One region of the Gilliamella sp. W8126 genome, then DNA from elsewhere that is predicted to be linked to it. Evidence: riboswitches for the same ligand, from Rfam matches in the RefSeq annotation. Region 1 holds a riboswitch; each other region holds the start of a gene.
The links. Region 1 has a riboswitch for thiamine pyrophosphate ahead of tenA (thiaminase II). Riboswitches for the same ligand answer to the same signal wherever they lie in the genome.
Positions count from the first base shown of each region.

Region 1 (3,293 bases):
ATTCAATCATTGTCATCTATTTGCGATTCGATTATATTGGAGATCCGGCTGTTTATTAAACAGAGTTTATTTTTTAATACTCTTTTATATTAAGTGGTGATGTTATTAATTTAGATGTCGACTTAATCGTATGAGCGTTAAAGATATAAAATAAGGAAATCAAAATGACTAACATTAATCTTTCTGACGATTTGATAAAAGATTTTATCTATTCTATGTACCGTAAAGAAGTATTATTAAATTTAAAAGGGGTTGTTTTGACTGATGAAGATCGTAAACAACTTCATGAAAAAAGAGATTTTGTTAATCGATTGTCTGAAACTGAATTAGCCGATATTCGCTGTTGGGTTTTAGATAAATTGAAAGTACTTGAAAGCCAGCATAAGCAAGATTAATCGGTTAGAATCTTGCGCTAACTTCATTAATAAACTGATAAAATTTATTTATCATATTGCTTATAACGATATGGAAAGTTTTATCAATCGTTTTACAATGCAACAAGACTTATTATTTATAATTTATAGGAAAGGGTATGAAAAAGTTAGTCGTGGTTTTATTGTTAGGTCTTCCAATGGTTGCCGCTGCTTCTAATTGTGAAGAAATTAGTGCCAGTATCGCTGAGAAAATCAAAAACAATGGTGTTGATGAAAACAGTTTTCAATTAAATTTAGTTCCATCAGAACAAGCTGAGCAAGGCGTTGCAGGTAAAATTGTCGGATCGTGTGACCGAGGTCAACAAAAGATTGTATATATTCGTTCACAAGATAATTCGGTAACAACTGAAGCAAAACAACAAGAGTCTTCAATTTCTAATCAGCAAGCCGAAAAAGCTGAATTAGAGAAATCTTCTCAACAAGAAATAGTAGCGCCATCTTCAGAAGATAATCAGCAAATTGACTCGAAGACAGAATAATTACTGATTATTAGCTACAGTTATAGAAGATCTATCGGTTAATTAATGAAGAATATTTGAATAAATAGTAACGGTTAATAAACTATTATTTTTACAAAAATTGTTATTTATTTTCTGAGCTATTATTCATCTATATTTATCCGGGGTGCCTTAGGCTGAGATTATACCCGTTGAACCTGATTCGGTTAGTACCGACGAAGGGAGTATAAAACACGCTTTTCTGCAAGTCTGTTGTACTCCTTAATTACTAATTTTTATAAAAAGGAGTCATCATGTCATCATTTTATTCACTTATTCAATCATGCCAAAGTGATTGGGATAACTATATTCAACATGAGTTTATTCAACAATTAGGTAAAGGTACATTAGATATTGCCTGCTTTCAACACTACTTAAAACAAGATTATCTTTTCCTTATCAATTTTTCCCGAGCATGGGGATTAGCAGTGTATAAAAGTCATGATCTGATTGAAATCAAACAATCTTTAAATAGCTTGAAAGCAATTGTTGAAGTTGAACTAGACTTACATATTGAATATTGTAAAAAGTGGCAAATAACTGAGAACGAACTTAACCTATTAACTGAAGCCAAAGCAAATAGTGAATATACGGGTTATGTATTGGATGTCGGATTACATGGGGATATATTAGATTTGCATATTGTATTAGCGCCTTGTTTAATTGGTTACAGTATGATTGCTGATTGGCTAACCAAACAACATTGGTATGATGCTAACAACAATAGATATAACAGTTGGGTTAACATGTATGCTAGTAAGGAATTCCAACAAACAATGCAAAATGAAATTGCGTGGATTGATCAGCGCTTAGTAAATTTAGATGCTAGTCGCATTGAACATTTAACAAAATTATTCAGGCAAGCAACTAAACTTGAAACTGGTTTCTGGCAAATGGGATTAGATAAAAGTATTTAAATAATAAGCATACTTTACCACTCTGGGTAAAGTATGCTGAATTTGAACTATATTTAAACAATGTTTAAACTAAAGTAGTTTTGAATAATCTCGTTTGGTGGCATCGTCCCAAACGCTTGCTTGTACTTGGCCAATATGTTGTTGCTGTAAAAGTAACATGGTTAATCGTGATTGGCCAATTCCACCACCAATTGTTTGTAAAAAATCACCATTAGCTAATGCTTTATGCCACGCATATTGAAGGCGATCTTCATTATTAGTCAGTTTTAATTGTCGTTTTAAGGTTTCTGGATCGACACGGACTCCCATTGATGAGATTTCAAAACCACTATTTAGCACAGGATTCCAAACTAAAATGTCACCATTTAAGCCTTTTGAACCCATTTCATTATCACTACTCCAATCATCATAATCAGGAGCACGGACATCATGTTTTTCATTATTTGATAATTCACCACCAATACCAATTAAAAATACGGCGCCTAACTCTTTGGTAATTGCATTTTCACGCTCTTTCGGTGATAAATTTGGATAACGTTTTAACAGTTGTTCACTATCCATAAAGGTAATTGTTTCGGGTAAAAAACGTGATAGATGATATTTTTCAGAGACTGCTTTTTCAGTCGCTTTAATTGCACTATAAATTTTTTCAACCGTTTGTTTTAAATAAGCTAAATTGCGATCTTCGGGACGAATCACTTTTTCCCAATCCCATTGATCAACATAAACAGAGTGAATAGGCGAAAGTTTATCTTCATCCGGGCGCAGAGCCTTCATATTGGTATAAATGCCTTCACCAACAGGAAAATTGTGCTGACTTAACGTTTTACGTTTCCATTTAGCTAGTGAATGAACAACTTCGAATTGTGCATTTGGAATACTTTTAATATTAACTTGAACGGCTTTTTCGGTACCTGACAAATTATCTTGAACGCCGTCACCAATTTGACTCAATATTGGTGCTTGAACTTCAATTAATGATAGATTATTTGCTAATTGCTCGGCAAAAAATTGTTTAACAAAATTGATTCGTTGTTGCTGCTCTTTAAATGATATTGTCATGTTTAGTCTCGAAATATAAAAAAATTTGTGTTGTTAAATTAAACTAGAAAGCAGAAATATGCAAGTTTAGTTAACTGGCTTAAACTAAAGATCAAAAACTATCTCAATTACTTCTAAAATATATTTTTACTAATAACTATTTATGATGTTTTTACAAACTAATTATCTTTTATCTATTGCTAATAATTAGTGTCAGGACCACTTAGTTATTAAATCAGCTCACACTAAACATAAAAGTTTATTGTTTGCCAATCAGTTTGGTGTGTTTTATTTAGCGACCTTAGCAACGAGCTGACAACTGAGTGAGGTTAGCATGGCAAACAGGGAAGTTTGACAAGGCTGTGTTTTGTCAGGAACAAATCACAGCCGGTGCGTTAAGAGCG
Region 1 covers NZ_JACFPE010000001.1:450,450-453,742, forward strand. The annotation lists gene H3S74_RS02070 (hypothetical protein) at 165-395, shown strand; gene H3S74_RS02075 (DUF1161 domain-containing protein) at 533-913, shown strand; TPP riboswitch at 1,045-1,134, shown strand; gene tenA (thiaminase II) at 1,186-1,848, shown strand; gene asnA (aspartate--ammonia ligase) at 1,918-2,910, opposite strand.

Region 2 (3,293 bases), on a different contig from region 1:
ACCAGTCACAACAACTAGTGTTGGTAAGATAAAGGTAATAGGCATCATTTTCAATAACAACTTTTTACCTTTAAAATCCACTAAAGATAATGCTTTAGCCATTAATATAGCAGCGATTAGTGATAATAACGTCGACAATACAGCTTGGTAAAAAGTTATCCAGATAATATGCAATATGTAACTATCAAAATAGATGCTTAAATTTCCTGACTGCAAGGCAAATTTCCAGATAGCGAAAAGTGCTGAACTTAATATGATTAAAATTAAACTAGCAGCACTGATACCTGGTAATAACGATCTGAATTTTAACATTAATAATACTTAACTATTTACTTATTGCTGACTGCCACTCACGAATCCAGCCTTTTTGATGTTTTTCAATCTCTTCCGGTGTAAATTCTAGCGATTTATCAATGATATTAATTTGCTTATAAGCATCGGGTAGATCGGTTTTAATAATTGGATACATCACATTTTTTTCAGCAAATTGCCGTTGTATCTCAGGTGTTAGTAAGTAACGTAAAAATTGTCGAGCTAAATCGACTTCTTGGCTATATTTAATGATGCCAGCCACTTCGACTTGGCGATAGTGACCTTCATCAAAAATCGCGGCTGCGTAGCTATGATTATTTTCATTAATAATATGTGCTATCGGCGATGTGCTATAACTTAATACCAAATCAGCCTCATCTTTTAAGAACATACCATAAGCTTCACTCCAACCCTTGGTTACTGTGACCGTATGTTTAGCCACTTGTTGCCATGCATTTGCCACCTCGTCACCATAGACCTTTTTCATCCAAAACAAAAAACCTAATCCTGGAGTACTGGTTCTAGGATCTTGATAAATGATTTTCCAATTAGCTTTGTTTTCGATCAATTCATGTAATGAATGAGGAGGATTTTTAATTTTATCTTGATTATAGATAAAAGCGAAATAGCCAAAATCATAAGGAATAAAACTATCATCCCACCAATCGGTATTGAGATTATCGGGTTTACTAATTTGATGCGGAATTAAGATATCCGCTTGCTTGGCTTGTGCTAATAGGTTGTTATCTAATCCTAAAATAACATCAGCATTTGTTTTGTCGCCTTCGAGGCGAATCCGATTTAAAACAGATACGCCATCTCCCAATGTGACAACATCAAGTTGGCAATGACATTGCGCTTCGAAGCCTTTTTTAATTGTTTCACCCGGCCCCCACTGTGACATAAATGAATTGTAACTATAAACGGTTAGAGTTGGTTGTTGTGCATTAGCTAGATGACTAAATAGTGAAAATGAAAATATAACAGATAGTAAAAAGTTTTTACGAAACATTTTGCCTCCAAAGTAATGTGTAAAAGACAAAAGGTTTGAGCAGATATAATAACTCAAATCCCTCCGCTGGCATTATCCAGTTCAGGTTCGACGAGTTATGTCAGTTTTTCTGACACTCTCAGCCCTTCAGGGCACCCCGTTGAGAACGATGAGTAGTTTAGTGGTAGCAAATAGAATTGTAAACAGGCGATGTGTTGATAAATACAAATTTAGACAAATTAAAACAAGGTAAGATTACAGGCAATCAGTGACAATTGTTGTGTTTGTCGGTATTATATGCCTCATTTTATGATTATTGATTAGGTACAATGTGAACATTCAACAACTATTAACGCAACGAGTTTCGCAAGCAATGATTATGGCTGGTGCAGATAAAAACTGTGATGCTTTAATCAAGCAATCAGCCAAAGTTCAATTTGGTGACTATCAAGCAAATGGTATCATGGCTACCGCTAAAAAATTGGGTATGCCACCACGCGCATTGGCAGAAAAAGTATTACAACATCTGGATATTGAAGATATTGCCGATAAAGTAGAAATTGCTGGACCGGGTTTTATTAATATCTTTTTAAAAAATAGTTGGATTGCCGAGCAGAACGAAGTAGCATTAAGTAGCGATAAATTGAATATCACCTTACCGGCTAAACCACAAACTATTGTGGTTGATTACTCAGCACCAAACGTAGCAAAAGAGATGCATGTTGGTCATTTACGCTCAACGATTATTGGTGATGCGAGTGTTAGAGTCTTAAATTTTCTTGGCCACAATGTGATTCGAGCTAATCACGTTGGTGATTGGGGAACCCAATTTGGTATGTTAATCGCTTACCTTGAAAAAATGCAAAACGAACAGGCCAACGATATGGATCTATCGGATCTAGAATCTTTTTATCGTGCAGCAAAAAAACATTATGACGAAGATGAAGTCTTTGCTGAAAAAGCCCGTAATTATGTCGTTAAGCTTCAAGGTGGTGATGAGTATTGCCGTGAAATGTGGCGAAAACTGGTTGATATTACCATGACGCAAAATATTGCCACATATAAACGACTCAATGTCACACTTTCACTAGAAGATACCATGGGTGAAAGTATCTATAACAGTATGCTTCCGGGCATTGTTGCCGATCTTAAACAGAAAAAATTAGCCGTTGAAAGTGAAGGCGCTATCGTTGTGTTTTTAGATGAGTATAAAAATAAAGAAGGCGAACCAATGGGTGTTATCATCCAAAAACGAGATGGTGGTTATCTTTATGCAACAACCGATATTGCTTGTGCCAAATACCGTTATGAAACGCTACACGCGGATCGTATTTTATATTATACCGATTCACGCCAACACCAACATTTAGAACAAGTTTGGGCGATTGTACATAAAGCAAAATATGTCCCAGAATCTTTAAAACTTGAACATCATATGTTTGGTATGATGTTAGGTAAAGATGGTAAACCATTTAAAACGCGTTCAGGTGATACCGTTAAACTAAATGATTTACTCGATGAAGCAACTGAGCGAGCAGCAACATTAATTAAAAGCAAAAATCCTGATCTTTCTGATACCGAGCTGGCTCAAGTGGTTGATGCAGTTGCCATTGGTGCGGTTAAATATGCTGATCTATCCAAAAATAGAACGACTGATTATGTATTTGATTGGGATAATATGCTGTCATTTGAAGGCAATACAGCGCCTTATTTACAGTATGCCTATACCCGTGTACTTTCAGTATTTAAAAAATCAAATATCAATGAAGACAATCTAGATGGTCATATCGATTTAGGTACTGAAAAGGAACGCGCATTAGCAATTCGTTTGAATCAATTTGATGAAACAATCACAACTGTTGCCGCCGAAGGTACGCCACATGTTCTTTGTGCGTATCTGTATGATATCGCTACCCTATTTTCAAGTTTTTATGAACACTGCCCTATTTTGGCCGCAGAAAATGAAAGTTTAAAAGTTAGCAGATTGAAA
Region 2 covers NZ_JACFPE010000002.1:680,995-684,287, reverse strand. The annotation lists gene thiP (thiamine/thiamine pyrophosphate ABC transporter permease) at 1-312, opposite strand, end outside; gene thiB (thiamine ABC transporter substrate binding subunit) at 326-1,324, opposite strand; TPP riboswitch at 1,365-1,473, opposite strand; gene argS (arginine--tRNA ligase) at 1,635-3,293, shown strand, end outside.
Region 2: linked by a shared signal. The riboswitch ahead of thiB (thiamine ABC transporter substrate binding subunit) and the one ahead of tenA (thiaminase II) in region 1 are both predicted to bind thiamine pyrophosphate.

Region 3 (3,293 bases), 440 kb from region 1:
CTATCAATGTAGATATCTTGATACAGCGTATTAAACTGTGCTTCAATAAATTGAGAGGGAATGGCATGTACACCATTAACGCCTTGCGTACTTTGTGCGGTTAATGCGGTGATCACTGACATACCATAAGCACCAAGTGCTGAAAATGCTTTTAAGTCAGCTTGAATACCTGCGCCACCACTAGGGTCACTGCCCGCTATTGTTAATGCAACTGTTGTCATGATTTGGTTTCCTATTTTGCTTGTTTTATTTTACTGATTAGGTCTGATGTAGCTTTGGCAAGATTAGCTTGTCCACATATTGCCGACACAACGGCAATACCTTCAATGCCAGTTTGGATTACTTCGGTTAAATTATTCACGCCGATACCACCGATCGCTACGGCAGGGCATTGTTTCGCTTTAACCAGTTCTTTCAATTGAGCAATGCCAGTCGCAGCTGCGGCATCCTTTTTGGTTGCAGTTGGATAGATAGGCCCTATGCCAAGATAATCAACTAAATGCCAAGGAACATTCTCTAGTTGTGATCGATTTGAAACTGAAAGTCCTAACCATTTGTCTGTGCCAATTAAACGTCGAGTAACTTCAACCGGGAGATCGCTTTGTCCTATATGAACGCCATCGGCATCAATGGCTAAAGCAATATCAACATGGTCATTGATAAATAGTGGAACTTGGGTACGACTTAACACTTCTTTGAGCGCTTGTGCGGCGTCATACCAATTTTTACCAGAGTATTCTTGTTCTGAACGTAGTTGCACGGCGGTAACACCATTCTCAACGGCAATTTTGGTAGTAGTGACCATGCCATCTATACCGTCACATAATAACGGATCGAGGACTAAATAGAGAGTTAAATCAAGTTGCTTTTTCATCAAACATCCTTATTTTTAGTTTTGATTGAATCGTGAAAGATGATCAATAACAGCAATGGCGAAACTACCTAACCCTTGCTGTTTATTAGCAAGCTGTCCTGCTTTTTTCATCATAAAACAGGCTGTTGCAGTAGCGGTTAAACGATTACTAGTGGTTGCAATAAATGCTGCTACCATCGCAGATAACGAACAGCCTGTGCCGGTTACTTTAGTTAAAGCGATATCGCCACCGACAATACTATAAATTTGTTCACCATCTGTGATATAATCTATCTCACCTGTTATTGCGACAATGGTTTGATATTTTTGTGCTAATAGTATTGCTGCATTTAATGCAGAATCGGTAGAATCAAGTCCATCAGGCCCTTTCGATGATGATTGTTGACCACTCAATGCGAGAATTTCAGAGGCATTTCCTCGAATAACACTTGGTCTAAAGGTTAACAGTTGTTTGGCAACTTCAGTACGGTATTTAAGTGCCGCACCAACCGCTACAGGATCCAGTACCCACGGTGTCTGCGTCTGTTCAGCTTTTGCTGCAGCTAACAACATACTATTTGCGCTGTGCTCATCAATGGTACCAATATTAATTAATAAGCTACTGGCAATAGTTACAAAGTCCTCAACTTCTTGTTTCGCAACGACCATTGCTGGTGAAGCACCAATGGCTAATAAGACATTGGCGGTAAAATTCTGTACAACATCATTGGTAATGCAATGGACTAACGGTCGTTGTTGTTTAACTTGCTCAATAAAGGGAATGGCATCATTGTTTTGGAATAACTGAATGGTAGACATATTCTTTCCTTATTTATTATTGATATTAAGGGAAGAATGTGTCAAAACGAATAATTAAGACGAAGACTTCCCTACGCTGGTATTAGCCAGATCAGGTTCAACGGGTAAAATCTCAGTTTTTTGTAGTAACAAAAAACACCCCGAGTCAAAAAACAATTAATAAAAACAGTTTAATTATGTACTGAGTTTATATTTTATACAAGCTATTGTAATAATCTTTCGATATCGCTAATAGATCGTCTATCTGGTAAGAAGATGATTAAGTGATCACCATCTTCGATCATTAAATCGGTATTAACAATAATCACATCTTCACCACGCACCACAGCACCAATAGTTGCCCCTGAAGGTAATTTTAGACTGTTAATATTTTTACCTACTAGTTTAGAATTTTCAGTATCACCACGAACAATCACTTCGACAATTTCTGATTCACCTTGCCGTAGTGAGACAACTTTTACCACGCCATTTTGTCTTACATGACTGAGTAATTCTGAAATAGTGGCATGTTGTGGTGAAATGGCAATATCAATCACGCTATCGTTAATTAACTCTAAATAAGCTTGTCGTTGAATAAGTACGATGACTTTTTTTGCTCCCATCCTTTTGGCAAGCATTGATGACATAATATTTGATTCATCATCACTCGTCACTGCAACAAAAAGGTCGGTAAGTTCGACTTGTTCTTGCGATAATAGCTCTTGATCCGATGATTCACCATGTAATACGGTAGTATTAACTAACTGCTCGGCAATTAATTCTGCTTTTTCGGCATTACGTTCAATCAATTTAACTTGATAATCGTTTTCTAATCGCTTAGCTAAAGCAACAGCAATGCCGCCACCACCACTAATGATTATTCGTTTATAAGGCTTTTCTAACCGTTGTAATTCACTGGTTACCGCTTTGATGTTAAGCGGTGGGGTAATAAAGTAAACCATATCCCCAGCTTCAATCAAGGTTGAACCGATCGGACGAATAAAACGATTTTTACGATAAATAGCCACCACCCGAGCTTCGACATGAGGTAAATGTTCTTTTAGCTCTGATAATTCACTACCCACCAATGCACCACCGTAGTAAGCTGTGACGGCAACTAAGCAGACTCGATTATCATAAAATGAGGCAAATTGTAGTGCGCCAGGATATTGCACTAGTTGGCTGATATGATTGGTGATTAGATTTTCTGGGGCAATAATATGATCGATGTTAATACAATCTTTATTAAAAAACGAGTATCTTTCATCATTATATTCAGGCGCCCGAATTCGTGCCACTTTTTGAGGGATATTGAACATTACATGCCCAATTTGACAAGCCATCATATTGACTTCATCAGAATTGGTAACAGCGACTAACATGTCGGCAGATTCTGCACCAGCACTTTCTAATACTTGTGGATAAGATGATTTTCCACAAATAACTTGCAAATCAAAACGTTCTTGCAATGATTGCAATTTGTCATGATCTTCATCTACAACTGTCACATCGTTCTGTTTTTCAGTAACCAGATATTCGGCAAGAGCACTACCTGTTTGACCTGCACCAAGAATGATAATTTTCATAACTAACCTATGATAATCAAAAAGGCTTCAACGGCATTTATCATTAATAAAAACGA
Region 3 covers NZ_JACFPE010000001.1:7,873-11,165, forward strand. The annotation lists gene thiD (bifunctional hydroxymethylpyrimidine kinase/phosphomethylpyrimidine kinase) at 1-221, opposite strand, end outside; gene thiE (thiamine phosphate synthase) at 233-874, opposite strand; gene thiM (hydroxyethylthiazole kinase) at 890-1,663, opposite strand; TPP riboswitch at 1,724-1,825, opposite strand; gene trkA (Trk system potassium transporter TrkA) at 1,876-3,237, opposite strand.
Region 3: linked by a shared signal. The riboswitch ahead of thiM (hydroxyethylthiazole kinase) and the one ahead of tenA (thiaminase II) in region 1 are both predicted to bind thiamine pyrophosphate.